Regions from separate parts of the Klebsiella sp. GFKo11 genome, predicted to be linked through region 2. Evidence: riboswitches for the same ligand, from Rfam matches in the RefSeq annotation. Region 2 holds a riboswitch; each other region holds the start of a gene.
What was found. Region 2 has a riboswitch for thiamine pyrophosphate ahead of AC07P6_RS15740 (TenA family protein). Riboswitches for the same ligand answer to the same signal wherever they lie in the genome.

Region 1: linked by a shared signal. The riboswitch ahead of thiM (hydroxyethylthiazole kinase) and the one ahead of AC07P6_RS15740 (TenA family protein) in region 2 are both predicted to bind thiamine pyrophosphate.
Region 3: linked by a shared signal. The riboswitch ahead of thiC (phosphomethylpyrimidine synthase ThiC) and the one ahead of AC07P6_RS15740 (TenA family protein) in region 2 are both predicted to bind thiamine pyrophosphate.

The regions. Positions count from the first base shown of each region.
Region 1 is NZ_CM151369.1:2,097,613-2,102,686, reverse strand. Features, by position in the region: gene AC07P6_RS10135 (FGGY-family carbohydrate kinase) at 1-581, shown strand, start outside; gene fbaB (class I fructose-bisphosphate aldolase) at 709-1,761, opposite strand; gene thiD (bifunctional hydroxymethylpyrimidine kinase/phosphomethylpyrimidine kinase) at 1,910-2,710, opposite strand; gene thiM (hydroxyethylthiazole kinase) at 2,707-3,480, opposite strand; TPP riboswitch at 3,515-3,611, opposite strand; gene AC07P6_RS10115 (alkyl/aryl-sulfatase) at 3,834-5,074, shown strand, end outside.
Region 2 is NZ_CM151369.1:3,220,578-3,225,651, reverse strand. Features, by position in the region: gene AC07P6_RS15755 (ABC transporter substrate-binding protein) at 1-732, opposite strand, end outside; gene AC07P6_RS15750 (ABC transporter permease) at 752-1,492, opposite strand; gene AC07P6_RS15745 (ABC transporter ATP-binding protein) at 1,489-2,217, opposite strand; gene AC07P6_RS15740 (TenA family protein) at 2,214-2,909, opposite strand; TPP riboswitch at 2,975-3,076, opposite strand; gene AC07P6_RS15735 (Gfo/Idh/MocA family protein) at 3,219-4,391, opposite strand; gene AC07P6_RS15730 (TIM barrel protein) at 4,407-5,074, opposite strand, start outside.
Region 3 is NZ_CM151369.1:5,991,908-5,996,981, reverse strand. Features, by position in the region: gene thiC (phosphomethylpyrimidine synthase ThiC) at 1-1,464, opposite strand, end outside; TPP riboswitch at 1,550-1,663, opposite strand; gene rsd (sigma D regulator) at 1,718-2,215, opposite strand; gene nudC (NAD(+) diphosphatase) at 2,311-3,084, shown strand; gene hemE (uroporphyrinogen decarboxylase) at 3,125-4,189, shown strand; gene nfi (deoxyribonuclease V) at 4,199-4,870, shown strand; gene AC07P6_RS28720 (YjaG family protein) at 4,913-5,074, shown strand, end outside.

The sequences.
Region 1 (5,074 bases), 1.1 Mb from region 2:
CAAAAGAAGCCGGTGTTCCGCTACCGGTGTATCTTGCCGATAGAGTGCTGGCGCAGGTGGATAATCCTTCCGAAGCAGTCAAGCTCGCTGCCGGTCTGCACGTGGTGCCGGAGTTTTTAGGCAACCGTGCGCCGCTGGCGGACCCGAACGCGAAAGCGATTATCGCCGGGCTGGGGATGGAGCGGGATCTGGAAAACCTCATTGCGCTGTACGTCGCGGGATTGTGCGGTATCGGCTACGGTCTGCGGCAAATTATTGATGCGCAGAAAAATTGCGGGATTGATAGCGAAAATATCGTCATCAGCGGCGGCGCAGGTCAACATCCTTTAGTTCGCCAGCTGTTGGCAGATGCTTGCGGCATTAACGTGGTCAGTACCGAGTCCAGCGAACCGGTGCTGTTAGGTTCGGCAATTCTCGGTGCCGTGGCGGGTAAAATTGCCCCTTCGCTGCCGGAAGCGATGAAGCAGTTTACCCGAGTGGATAAAACTTACCGCTGCGAAGAGCAATTTAGCGCCGATCATCAGCGTCGTTACGAAGCGTACAAAACGCTCCAGCACACGGCACGGCTGATTCGCGAATAAGCAGGATCCCCGGGTTGCGGCGTAAACGCCTTACCCGGGCTACGGGTTCACAGCCTTCTGCGGACCGGTAGCCCGGACAAGGCGCGTCAAGCGCCGCCTCCGGGAAATTCGACGCCGCAGGTGCTTATCAGGCGATGGTGACTTTGCTATCCAGATAAACGTCCTGCACGGCGTTAATCAGCTTCACGCCGTCGGCCATCGATTTTTTAAACGCCTTACGGCCCAGAATCAACCCCATGCCACCCGCGCGTTTGTTGATAACCGCCGTGCGTACGGCGTCGCTCAGATCGGTTTCGCCACCCGCCGCGCCGCCGGAGTTAATCAATCCGGCGCGGCCCATATAGCAGTTAGCCAGCTGATAACGCACCAAATCAATCGGGTTCTCGGTGGTTAATTTGCTGTAAACCCGATCATCGGTATAGCCGAAGTTCACCGCTTTATAGCCGCCGTTATTCTCCGCCATCTTCTGCTTCACAATATCCGCGCCGATAGTGGCTGCCAGATGGTTGGCCTGGCCGGTTAAGTCGGCGGAAACGTGATAATCGACACCATCTTTCTTGAACGCCGGATTACGCAGATAGGCCCACAGCACGGTCACCAGGCCCAGCTCATGCGCGCGCTCAAAGGCCACAGAAATTTCCTCAAGCTGACGGCGAGACTGTTCAGAACCGAAATAGATCGTCGCCCCTACCGCCACGGCTCCCATATTGAACGCCTGCTCAACGCTGGCGTACAGCGTCTGGTCGTATTCAGTCGGGTAGCTCAGCGTTTCGTTATGGTTCAGTTTGACCAGGAAGGGGATGCGGTGCGCGTAGCGGCGTGACACCGAGGCCAGCACGCCATAGGTGGAGGCCACGCAGTTACAACCGGCTTCAATAGCCAGTTCGACGATATTTTTCGGATCAAAGTACAGCGGGTTGGCGGCAAAAGAAGCGCCAGCAGAATGCTCTACGCCCTGGTCAACCGGCAGGATAGACAGATACCCGGTTCCCGCCAGGCGTCCGGTGTTATACAGGGTTTGCATATTACGCAGCACCGCTGGCGGACGGTTGTTATCAACCATCACCCGATCGACATAGTCCGAACCCGGCAAATAGAGTTGGTCGGCTGGAATAGTCATACAACGGTGCTGTAAAAGCGTGTCGGCATCTTTGCCAAGTAACTGCGTAATATCAGTCATAGCGATCTCCCGTAAGTGCCGGTCGAAACCGGCATGCATTTTCCCAACCCAATTATTTTGGGCAGGTTAAGCCTGGTACCGACTCAGCATATTTTCCAGCCGGGAGCGTATTTTTTCAGCACAGTCTGCTGGCACGTTGTCGTGCCGTTTACCACCAGGCGTGGAAGTGATGCACCGGGCCAATCCCGTGCCCGACTTCCAGAGAATCCGCTTGCGCCAGCGCCGCAGAGAGCCAGCCTTTAGCCTCCGCTACCGTTTGCCCCCAATCATCGTAACGAGGACGCAGCGCCGCCAGCGCCGCCGATAGCGTGCAACCGGTGCCGTGCGTATTTTTGGTCTGCACTCTTGGCGCGGTAAAGCGCTGCTCACCTTCGCGGGTAAACAGCCAGTCCGGGCTCTCGGCATCATCAAGATGACCGCCTTTCATTAATACCGCGCCGCAGCCCATTCCCAGCAGCGCCCTGCCCTGCTCCAGCATCTCTTTTTCAGTTTTGGCATGCGGCGCATCCAGCAGCGCCGCCGCTTCCGGCAGGTTCGGGGTGATTAGCGACACCTGCGGCAGCAGGCGCTGACGCAGCGTTTGCACTGCGCTGAGCGAAAGCAACGGATCGCCGCTTTTCGCCAGCATCACGGTATCCAGCACCACGTTTTTAATCTGGTACCGCGCCAGTCGCTCCGCCACCGCTTCGACGATATCCGTTTCCGCCAGCATGCCAATTTTAGTGGTATCGATTCGCACATCGCTGAACACCGAATCCAGTTGCGCGGCGACAAAATCAGGTTCAATACGGTACACCGACTGCACGCCTCGGGTGTTTTGCGCCACCAGCGCAGTGATGACCGAGCAGCCGTAAGCGCCCAGCGCTGAGAAGGTTTTGAGATCCGCCTGGATCCCCGCGCCGCCGCTCGGGTCGGTTCCGGCGATGGTTAAAGCATTGATTCGTCTCACAGGCCGCCCTCCGCGTACAGTGCATCCAGGAATGCGGGAGTAAAGCTGCCGGGACCGCCCCGCTGCGCCGCGATTCCACCCGCGAACTTCATCAGACCACAGGCGGCAGCGACGTTTTCCAGACGTTCACCGGGCATCGCCGTGCTGGCGGCAACCACCGCCGACAGCGCGCAGCCGGTACCCACCACCCGAGTCATTAGCGGATCGCCGCCGGTGACCATGCGCGTACGCTGACCATCGGTGACGTAATCGACCTCTCCGGTTACTGCGACCACGGTATTCAACTGGCGAGCTAACGCCTGAGCCGCAGGCAGCGCGGCTGCGGCGGTATCAGTAGTATCAACGCCGCGCCCACCGCCGCTCATCCCGGCAAGGGCCATAATTTCCGAGGCATTACCGCGAATAGCGGCAGGCTGTAGCGCCAGAAGCTCCCGACAAAATTCAGTGCGCAGAGTCAACGCGCCGACCGCCACCGGATCCAGCACCCACGGTTTGCCCGCCTGCTTTGCGCTATGCGCCGCCGCCCGCATCGCCGTCGCGCGCTCAACGGTCAGCGTGCCAACGTTAATCAGCAGCGCATCGGCAATCGCAGCAAACTGACTGGCTTCATCGGGGTCGATAACCATCGCTGGTGATGCGCCAATCGACAGCAGCACGTTGGCGGTAAAGGTCTGCACCACGTCGTTAGTCATGCAGTGAACAAGGGGGGAATGGCGGCGAAAAAGATGCCGCAGATGGGCAATATGCGCGGGGTTTAGCAGGTCAGACATCGTTTGCTCCCGCCAGGCGATGAAGAAGCGACGACCCTGCGGTCTCTGACTTCCCTACGCTGGCATTATCCAGATCAGGTGGTACGGGTTTTTCTCAGCCTTCACAAGGAAGGGCACCCCGAGTCATTGAGAGATAAAACGTTCTCAGCGGGCAGGTTACGGGAAGTCACCGGACAACGCAAGCTGGCCTGGGGATGCCCACTGATTACAATCAACAACAAAAAAAACAATTCATTAACAAAATAAACACTTTTTCAGATACGCGATTATAGTTTGAGGAGTCATTACAGGATGTAACCCAACGTCATATCGAAATTAGTGAGTAAATCAGCGTAAAAACCTCGAGGATCCCAATGAAATTAACCCCGATAATGAAAGGATTGGCCCTGGCTGGAATATTCTCTACCCTCCCCCTGACAAGCTGGGCGGAGACCTCCCCTAAAGAAGCGACAGCGGCAACCAAACAAGCGAACGACGCGCTGTACAAACAACTTCCCTTCTCCGATAACACCGACTTTACCAACGCGCATAAAGGTTTTATCGCCGCACTGCCCACCGAGATAATCAAAGGCGAACAGGGCAACGTCATCTGGAACCCGCAGCAGTATGACTTTATTAAAGAGGGTGAAAAAGCACCGGATACCGTCAACCCCAGCCTCTGGCGTCAGTCCCAGTTGATTAATATCAGCGGCCTGTTTGAAGTGACCGAAGGTGTGTACCAGATTCGCAACCTCGATCTCTCCAATATGACCATCATCGAAGGTAAAGAAGGCATTACCGTTGTGGATCCGCTGGTGTCGGCGGAAACCGCCAAAGTCGGTATGGATCTGTATTACAAAAATCGCGGCAATAAACCGGTGGTTGCAGTGATCTACACCCACAGCCACGTTGACCATTACGGCGGCGTGCGCGGCGTGATTGATGAAGCTGATGTGAAATCCGGCAAAGTCAAAATCTACGCGCCTTCCGGCTTTATGGAAGCCGCCGTTGCGGAAAACATCATGGCTGGTAACGTGATGAGCCGCCGCGCCAGCTATATGTACGGTAACCTGCTGAAGCCGGAAGCCACCGGTCAGGTTGGTGCAGGGCTGGGTACGACGACCTCTGCCGGTACCGTCACCCTGATTGCCCCGACCAACATCATTGAGAAAGATGGCCAAAAAGAGACTATCGACGGCCTGACCTATGACTTTATGCTGGCTCCGGGATCGGAAGCACCGTCAGAAATGCTGTGGTATATCGAAGAGAAGAAGCTGATCGAATCCGCAGAAGATGTCACCCATACCCTGCATAACACTTACTCTCTGCGTGGCGCGAAAATTCGCGAGCCGCTGCCATGGTCGAAATATATCAACGCCGCCATCGTGCGTTGGGGCGACAAAGCCGAAATCATCATGGCGCAACACCACTGGCCGACCTGGGGCAATGAGAACGTTGTTAACCTGCTGAAAAGCCAACGCGACCTGTATCGTTACATCAACGACCAGACCCTGCGCATGGCTAACGAAGGCCTGACTCGCGATGAAATCGCCGCCAAATTCAAGCTGCCGGACAGCCTGGCAAACACCTGGGCCAACCGCGGTTACTACGGTTC
Region 2 (5,074 bases):
CTCCTGCGGATGGGCGCGCAGGTAAGTGACGCCTTTTTGCAACGCGCCGAGGAATGCTTTGATTTTCGGGGCGTTAACTTCATCGCGGTTGGCGACAATCACCAGCTCGTCATAGGCCGGAACGCCATAGTCCTCGACGTTCATCACCACAGGATCTTTCCCTTGAAGCTTAATTTCCAGCGCTTCTATATTACGGTAGCCGCCAATGACCGCATCAACCTGACCGGCCAGCAGGGCGCTGGTTAACTGGAAGTTCACATTGATAAGCTTAATGCTTTTGGGATCGATTTGCGCATGCTGCGCCATGGTAGCCAGCGTCGCCTGTTCAATACCGCTGACCGAATAACCAACTTTTTTACCTTTCAGGTCCGCCGGAGTTTTGATGTTTTTATCCAGCGCAATGACCGTGTTTAGCGGCGAGTTAATCAGCGTGCCGACACGCACCAGCGGCAGTCCTTCATCGGCAAAAAAGTGCACCTGTGGCTGATAGGTGATTGCCAGGTCGGCCTGACGGGCTGCCACCAGTCGTGGCGGCAGCGCCGGGTCGGACGGTGGTACAATTTTAACGTCCAGGCCCGCTTCTTTAAACGCGCCAATCTGCTCGGCGACCATTATCGGCGCATGATCGGGGTTGATATACCAGTCCAGCACCAGGGTGAGCTTCTCGTTAGCCAGCGCCTGAGCGCTGAGCAGCGCGGTGAAGGTGACTCCGGCGAGTATACATTTACGCATCGTTATTCCTTATATGTTGTTATTCCGGCGTCCAGTTGATCAACCGGTGTAAAAAAGCATCCACCGCCAGCCACAGCAGGACGGTCAGCAGTACCAAAATAAACAGGGCGGCAAAGCAGATATCGGTTTGCAGGCGGGCGTTGGCGTTGAGCATGACGTAGCCCAGGCCTTCAGCTGAGCCGACCCATTCGCCGATAATTGCGCCAATGGGAGCCACGGCGGCGGCCATCCGCAGGCCCGAGCCGAGCGCCGGGAGCGCCGCCATCATCCGTACGTGGCGCAACTGCGCGCCAAATGAAGCGCCCATGGTGCGCGCCAGATCGAGATAGTCGTTGTTGACCCGCCGCAGACCATCAAAAAACGCCGAAGTGACGGGGAAGAAAATCACCAGCACCGCCATCATGACTTTGGCGCTCATGCCGAAGCCAAACCACAGCACCAGCAGCGGGGCGAGGGCAAAGACCGGGATCGCCTGGCTGGTCAGTACCAGCGGCATCAGCCAGCGCTGAAGACGCGGCGAGACGATCATGCACAGTGCCAGAATCACGCCGAGCAGGACGCCGAGCGCGAGGCCGCTGAGTATTTCGCTCAATGTAATCAGAGTGTGCCAGCCGAGATAAGCCCGATTGACCCATAGCGCATTGCCGACTGCCGACGGCGATGGGAGCAAAAAGGCGGGAATGCCGCTACGACTTGCCAACCACCAGAGCAGCAGCAGGCCGCAGAACACTACGCAGCCACGAAACAGTTTCCCGCTCATCCGTTAGCCCTTATTAGCTGTTGCAATAGTTCCGCCTGGCTCGATAGCAGGTGAGGATCGTCGGGTGCACGCGGCGGAACGCCGGATAAGCGGTGTGAATCGTCGATATTACCGGGGGCGGGAGAGAGCACCAGTAAGCGATGGCTTAGTCGACAGGCCTCCATCGGATCGTGGGTAATCAGCACCACGGTGCGGTTCACCAGCAGCTCGGCGGCCAGCGTCTGAATTTTCGTGCGGGTGATGGTATCGAGCGCTGAAAAAGGCTCGTCCATCAGCACAATGGGTCGGTCTTCATACAAGGTGCGAGCCAGCGCCGCCCGCTGGCGCATACCGCCGGAGAGCGAGGCCGGGCGGTCGTTAGCGCAATGCTCAAGGCCAACCTGCTGTAATAAAGTCGCAACCCGCTGGGTATCAACCCGTTCCCCGCGCAGACGCGCGCCGAGGGAGACGTTGTCACGCACGTTTAGCCAGGGATAGAGCAGATCTTTTTGCCCCATCCACGCCAGCCGTTTAGCTATCGGCTGACCGTCGCTGGCGCGAACCTCGCCCGCAGTGGCTTTTGCCAGCCCGGCGAGAATGCGCAGCAGGCTGGTTTTCCCGGCACCGCTGGCCCCCAGCAGCGAAACCCACTGACCGCCGGGGATATCAAACGTCAGATTGTCGAAAACCAGCCGCGAACCGAAGCGCAGGCTCAGACCACGCACAGTAATGCCGGGCGCAGTCACGCCGGGCGCTCCGTGACGACATTCAACCCCATTTGCCAGAAGTTAGCTTCCAGCCGCGTGGCGGTGGTAAAAATAGCGCTGAGTTCAGCAAAACGCGCCTCGCCGCCGCGCTGTTGCCAGAGCGTTTCCAGCAGGCTAATGGCGGCATTGACGCCGTTCAGGTAGCCCTCATCACCGTAGTTACGGATCCAGGAGGCATAAGGGTTAGCGGTCAAATTTGTTGCCGGATCGTGCAGCAGACCGAGGCCGATTTCCGCATATCCGGCAACGCAGGGCATCAGCGCCGCCAGCAGATCCAGCGCGTCGCCGGAATAACCAATGTCCAGCACATAGCGAGTGTAGTTGACGGTTTCCGCGGCTTCAGGTTCGCTGGCCATTGTCGCCTCATTCAGCCCCCAACTGTTGCAGTAGCCAACATGCAGCGGGAGTTCGTCGAGGATGGCGTTCATCGACGCGGCGGCGGTACGCATTTCCGGTAGCGTACGCAGTTTACTGACCAGCAACGCATAGCTGCGGGCAAAGTGGATCAGAAACAGGTAGTCCTGGGTCAGATAGCGGCGGAAAGCGGGTTCGGGCAGGGTACCGTCGGCGAGTTGGCGCAGAAAAGGATGGGCGACGTAATGTTGCCAGTCATCACCAGCCTGCTGACGCAGACGACCGTAAAGACCTTGAGTAAACGCGGGAAGAATCACAGGACCTCCTGATTAAGGGGAGATCCGGGCGTGCTGAAGTGTGAACAGGCAATGGCGCAAAACTGGCGGAAATGCCAACCCGTCCCTTCGCTGGCATGACCCAGATCAGGTTCAAAGGGTTCGGCTTACGCCATCTCAGCCCTCACGGGACACCCCTCGGTTTGGCCAATGTTATACGACATTCGCTTTTTGATTACAATGCTGTGAATTTGGCGAATTTTAGTGACATTGTCACGTTTTAATTTGCCGGGTGGCGGCGAGCCGCCTTACCCGGCCTATGCCAGGATTGCCGCCGTTGCCGGCTCGACATTAACGAAACTCAACCCAGCTGGCGCCGTTATCTGCTGAACGCACGCAGTTCTCCACCCAATGCACGCCGAGCGCGCCGGCTTTGGCATCCGGATACCAGAAGTTTTCCAGCAGCGCGGCGTCGCGGCGATCGGTCGCATCCATGGCGATAGCGAAGCGCCGATATAGGTTTGACCAGGCCTCAAACAGCCCTTCGGGATGACCGCCGCCGATCCTGTCGTCCTGCAAGGCTAGCGGATCGAGATAGGCCATCCCGCGCTCCAGAATTCGCACCGGCTCGCCCTGGATTTCATAGCGCAGCTGGTTGGGCTGTTCATCCCACCACTCCAGGCTGGCTTTTTCACCGACGATACGTACTTTCTGCCCGTGCATTGAACCGCTGTTGACCGCCGAGCACCACATCGAGCCGATCGCGCCGTTGTCGTATTCCATCAGCACATGGGCGTTATCCTCCAGCGGGGCGCGGCTTTTGACAAAGCTCTGGCGAGAGCACATCAGACGGGTGATGTTGAGCTTCGGGGCCATGGTTTCTGCCAGAAACAGCGGATGCGTGGCCAGGTCGCCCAGGACATAGCTGGGACCGACAAATTTCGGATCAACGCGCCAGCGGGTACTGGGGTTTTCCTGCTCTACCGGCTGATTGTGGAAACCGTGTGCGAACTGCATGTTGACGATACGGATCTCGCCCAGCAGCCCTTGTTCAATCATCTTTCGGGCCTGCAAAATCAGCTGATGCCCGGCGTAGCCATAGGTGACGCCAATGATTTTGTGCTGCTTCTCACTAAGGGCCACCAGCGCATCGGCCTCTTCGCCAGTAAAGCACAGCGGTTTTTCGCAGACTACATGCAGCCCGGCTTCCAGCGCCGCCCGGCAAATCTCGTAATGAGTGTTGTTCGGCGTAGCGATGGAAACAGCTTCGATGCCGTCTTCTCGCGCCGCTTCTTCACGAAACAGGGTTTTATAGTCGGGATAGCAACGTTCAGCACTCACCCCCAACTGCTGACCAAATTCTCGCCCGCGTTCGGCATCAATATCGAATGCGCCTGCCAGCAGGGTAAACGCACCGTCGCGCAGCGCCGCAGAGCGGTGAATATAGCCAATCTGGCTGCTTCCACCGCCACCAACCATGCCCCAGCGTAACGACCTGCCTACAGGTTTTGTACCGTTAATCATGTGGTTATCTCCTGATTAAAATCCGACGGAGCGCAGGTAGCGCAGGCTTTCCGTGACCGCCTGCAAACTGCCTTCAACGTTGCGCGGGTCACGTTCTTGTTCGATGGTTATCCAGCCCTGATAGCCGCGCTTATCCAGAAACGCGCGAACCGCCGGATAATCAATAGCGCCGCTGCCAAGCGGGCACATCACACCTTCCGCGCAGGCGGCGAAGAAGTCGATACCGCGGGAAATCACGCTATCGAACACTTCCGGGTCGACATCTTTAAAGTGCAGGTAGTCGAGCCGGTCAAAGTGGCGATCCAACCAGCTAATCGGGTCCATACCCGAGTAGTAGAGATGACCGGTATCAAGGCATAGCCCGGCAACGTCGTGCGGGATTTGCGTTGCCAGCAGGTCTATTTCATCGGCAAATTCGATACAACCGCCTGCGTGAGGGTGGATAACCGGGCGAACGCCGTACTCCTGCCACGCCAGTTTGCTGATGGTGACAATGTGGCTAATCATCCGCTTCCAGTCGGCAGGGGAAAGCCGTGGTGCAAGGTCGCTGCGTCCGGCGTATTTGGCCCGTTGCGGATTACCGAAATCAATGATCACCAGGTAGGGCGGCTGGAACGAGTTTCCGGGCGTTTTTTCCGCCGTTGGAACCTGCGACAGATTGCGGCAGAGGTTGTGCGTCAGTT
Region 3 (5,074 bases), 2.8 Mb from region 2:
GAACCAGCCAATCATTGCGGCGCCAATGCCCGAGGTGAAGTGGTCATAGCCCGGTGCGATATCGGTGGTGAGCGGCCCTAAGGTGTAGAAAGGTGCTTCGTGGCAGTGTTCCAGCTCCTCGGTCATATTGCGCTGAATCATCTGCATCGGCACGTGGCCTGGGCCTTCAATCATCACCTGTACATCGTACTCCCAGGCGATTTTGGTCAGTTCGCCCAGCGTGTGCAGCTCGGCAAACTGCGCTTCGTCGTTAGCATCCTGAATGGAACCCGGACGCAGACCATCGCCCAGCGATAGGGAAACATCATAGGCAGCGCAGATTTCACAGATTTCGCGGAAATGCTGATAAAGGAAGTTCTCCTGATGATGGGAGAGGCACCACTTCGCCATAATAGAACCGCCGCGTGAAACAATGCCGGTCAGCCGCCTGGCGGTCATCGGCACGTAGCGTAGCAGCACGCCCGCATGGATAGTGAAGTAGTCGACGCCTTGTTCAGCCTGCTCCAGCAACGTGTCGCGGAAGGCTTCCCAGGAGAGATCTTCGGCGATCCCGTTAACTTTCTCCAGCGCCTGGTAGATCGGCACGGTACCGATTGGTACCGGACTGTTACGCAGGATCCACTCGCGGGTTTCGTGAATATAGCGACCGGTCGACAGGTCCATCACCGTATCCGCGCCCCAGCGAGTGGACCACACCAGCTTCTCGACCTCTTCTTCGATAGATGAAGTGACCGCCGAGTTGCCGATATTGGCATTGACCTTCACGAGGAAGTTGCGGCCGATTATCATCGGTTCTGACTCAGGGTGATTGATATTGGCGGGGATAATCGCGCGCCCGGCAGCGACTTCATCGCGTACGAATTCCGGGGTGATGTTCTCCGGCAGTCGTGCGCCAAACCCAACTCCGGGATGCTGGTGTCTCAACACTTCGCCACGAATGCGCTCGCGGCCCATGTTTTCACGGATGGCGATGAACTCCATCTCTGGGGTGACAACGCCCTGGCGGGCATAGTGCAACTGAGTCACGCATTTCCCGGAGATAGCGCGTTTTGGTGTTAGCAGGCCGGTAAAGCGCAGTTCGTCGAGGCCATCATCTGACAGGCGCTGTTTGGTATATGCCGAGCTGCGATCGCAGAGTTCTTCGCAGTCGCCACGCGCTTCAATCCACGGCTGGCGTAGTTTTGCCAGACCTTGTTGGACATTGATTACTATCTCCGGGTCGCCATAAGGGCCGGACGTGTCATAGACAGGAATGGCTTCGTTAGCTTCATAGCGGGGATTATCTTTAGCACCGCCGATGAGCGTCGGGCTCAGCTGAATTTCGCGCATCGGGACGCGAAGATCTTCACGTGAGCCGCGGATATAGATACGTTGCGAATTGGGAAATGCGGTGCCTTCCAGCGTGTCGATAAAGCGCTGCGCATGTTCGCGTTGCTCTCGACGGGTCATTTTTGTTGTAGACATAGCTCATTCCAGGTGAACAGGATATGGCTTGTCAGACGACGGATGGAGTAACAGATGCGATCGGGCCCAGATGGGCTGACGCTAAATGCAGTTTACTCTTGTTCCCTTCGCAGGTATTAGCCTGATCAGGTTCCGCGGATCCCGAATTAACGGTCTCAGCCTTTTCCACTGTGGAAAATGGGCACTCCGACAAGATGACATCCCCTCTCTGAGAGGGGGAATGTATGTAAACTACTCGTTAATAGCGGACAACTCAAGCCGTCGGCGCGATATTGTCGCTGACGGGGTCCTTTCGGCTGTGGGCGATGGCGAGGGCGATGAGTTTATCCTCCAGCGCAAAGCGTACTTCCAGCGCTTCGCCGATATCCGATAACGCCTGTTGAAACTCAAGGTAGTTATCGTGATCGATGGCGTTTTCGAGGCAAGAGTCGTAGTCATCCATGATCTGCTGAGTGTTGGCTTGCAGCTGTGGATAAAGCTTAGTGGCGGTTAAAAGTGGCGTATCACCTTCCAATTCGGCGATAAAGCGTTCATAAATACTAAAATGACCGGAGGAGAGATAGTCCACCAGACTTTGACAAAAATCATCCAGCGCCTTCTCATTAAGCCGCATAAATGATTCCTTGCCAGGTTTCAGGCCAACCAGGTTGTAGTAAGCCACGAGTAAATGCTTACGTACTTGTAGCCAGCGATCGACCAGTTTATTGCTGCCTCCAACACGTTCCGTCAGGTTTTCCAGCTGGTTTAACATGGTTGACTCCGCAAGTTTTAAAGAGAAATACGTTGCTCACCAAAATGTAAATTTAATGTTAAAAGTGCCAGTAAAATGAAGGTAGTGCAATAGATATGGATCGTATTATTGAAAAATTAGATCGCGGTTGGTGGATAGTCAGCCACGAACAGAAATTATGGTTACCCGACGGGGAATTACCATATGGCGAAGCGGTAAATTTTAATCTTGCGGGGCAACCCGCGCTGCGCATAGGGGAATGGCAGGGCGAACCGGTGTGGCTGGTTCGTCAGGAGCGTCGACATGAGATGGGATCGTTGCGTCAGGTACTCGATCAGGATGCTGGCCTTTTTCAACTGGCAGGACGCGGGATCCAACTGGCGGAGTTCTATCGCTCGCATAAATTCTGCGGTTATTGCGGGCATCCGATGCACCCCAGCAAAACTGAATGGGCGATGCTCTGCAGCCACTGCCGTGAGCGTTATTACCCGCAAATCGCGCCGTGCATCATCGTTGCTATTCGACGGGATGATTCTATTTTGCTGGCGCAGCACACGCGCCATCGCAACGGCGTGCATACGGTGCTGGCCGGGTTTGTCGAAGTCGGTGAAACACTGGAGCAGACGGTTGCCCGTGAGGTCATGGAAGAGAGCGGCATTAAGGTGAAAAACCTGCGCTACGTGACCTCCCAGCCGTGGCCGTTCCCGCAATCGCTAATGACTGCGTTTATGGCGGAATACGACAGCGGCGAGATTGTTATCGATAAGAAAGAGTTGCTGGAAGCGGGATGGTATCGCTATGACGATCTGCCGCTCCTGCCGCCGCCGGGCACGGTTGCCCGCCGCCTGATAGAAGATACCTTGGCGATGTGTCGGGCAGAGTATGAGTGACATGTTACACTTGGCGCATCAACGCTAAAGGAATGTAAAAATGACCGAATTGAAGAACGATCGTTACCTGCGCGCGCTGCTACGTCAGCCGGTTGATGTCACCCCGGTGTGGATGATGCGCCAGGCGGGCCGCTATTTACCGGAATATAAAGCCACTCGCGCCGAAGCGGGCGACTTTATGTCGCTGTGTAAAAATGCTGAGCTGGCTTGCGAAGTGACGCTGCAGCCGCTGCGTCGCTATAAGCTGGATGCGGCAATCCTCTTCTCGGACATTCTGACTATCCCGGACGCCATGGGGCTGGGGCTTTATTTCGAAGCCGGTGAAGGCCCGCGTTTTACCTCGCCCATCACCTGTAAAGCGGATGTCGATATACTACCGATCCCTGACCCGGAAGGGGAGCTCGGCTATGTGATGAACGCGGTGCGTACAATCCGCCGCGAGCTCAAAGGTGAAGTGCCGCTGATTGGTTTCTCCGGTAGCCCGTGGACGCTGGCGACCTATATGGTTGAAGGCGGCAGCAGCAAAGCGTTTACGGTGATCAAGAAGATGATGTATGCCGAGCCGCAGGCGCTGCATGCCCTGCTGGATAAGCTGGCGAAAAGCGTCACGCTGTATCTGAACGCGCAAATCAAAGCGGGCGCTCAGTCGGTGATGATTTTTGACACCTGGGGCGGCGCGCTGACCGGTCGTGATTATCAGCAGTTCTCGCTCTACTACATGCATAAAATCGTCGATGGTCTGCTGCGTGAGAACGAAGGCCGTCGCGTACCGGTAACCCTGTTTACCAAAGGCGGTGGGCAGTGGCTGGAAGCGATGGCGGAAACCGGTTGCGATGCGCTGGGCCTCGACTGGACTACCGATATCGCCGATGCGCGCCGTCGCGTGGGCCATAAAGTCGCTCTGCAGGGCAATATGGACCCTTCAATGCTTTATGCTCCTGCGGCGCGTATCGAGGAAGAAGTGGCGACCATTCTCGCCGGATTCGGTCAGGGTGAGGGTCATGTCTTCAACCTCGGCCACGGGATTCACCAGGACGTCGACCCGGAACACGCGGGTGTGTTTGTGGAGGCGGTGCACCGTTTGTCGGCGCAATACCACCGTTAAGGAGTGATTATGGATTTGGCATCGCTACGCGCCCAACAGCTGAGCCTGGCGGAATCGGTGGAGCGAGTCGATCGTCTGGACCAGGATCCGCCGATGCTGATCGGCGGGGCGGATGTTGGATTTGAGCAAGAGGGCGAAGTCACCCGGGCGGCGATGGTGCTGCTGAGCTATCCGTCGCTGGAGCTGGTGGAATATCAGGTGGCGCGCGTTGCCACCGCGATGCCCTACATTCCCGGTTTCCTCTCCTTTCGCGAAACGCCTGCGCTGCTGGCGGCGTGGGAGCAACTTTCACAAAAACCGGATCTTTTATTCGTCGACGGGCACGGTATTTCTCATCCGCGCCGCCTCGGCGTCGCCAGCCATTTTGGGCTGCTGGTGGATGTCCCGACGATCGGTGTGGCGAAAAAGCGGCTATGCGGTAAGTTTGAACTGCTCGGCGATGAGCCCGGTGCGCTGGCTCCATTGCAGGATAAAGGTGAGCAGTTGGCATGGGTCCTGCGCAGTAAAGCGCGCTGCAACCCGCTGTTCGTCAGCACCGGACATCGCGTTGGCCTTGATAGCGCGCTGATGTGGGTAGAACGTTGCCTGAAAGGCTACCGTCTGCCGGAGCCGACGCGCTGGGCTGATGCGGTGGCGTCCCGCCGACCGGCGTTTGTGCGTTGGCAAGCAAATCACGGCTGATTCAGGTACACTGCGGCTAATTTCTGACTTCGAGAATTCATCATGTTACAAAACCCGATTCACCTGCGTCTGGAGAAGCTGGAGAGCTGGCAGCACGTCACTTTTATGGCCTGTCTGTGCGAGCGGATGTACCCCAACTACGCCATGTTCTGCAAGCAAACTGAGTTCGCTGATGGCCAGCTGTATCGTCGTATCCTTGACCTG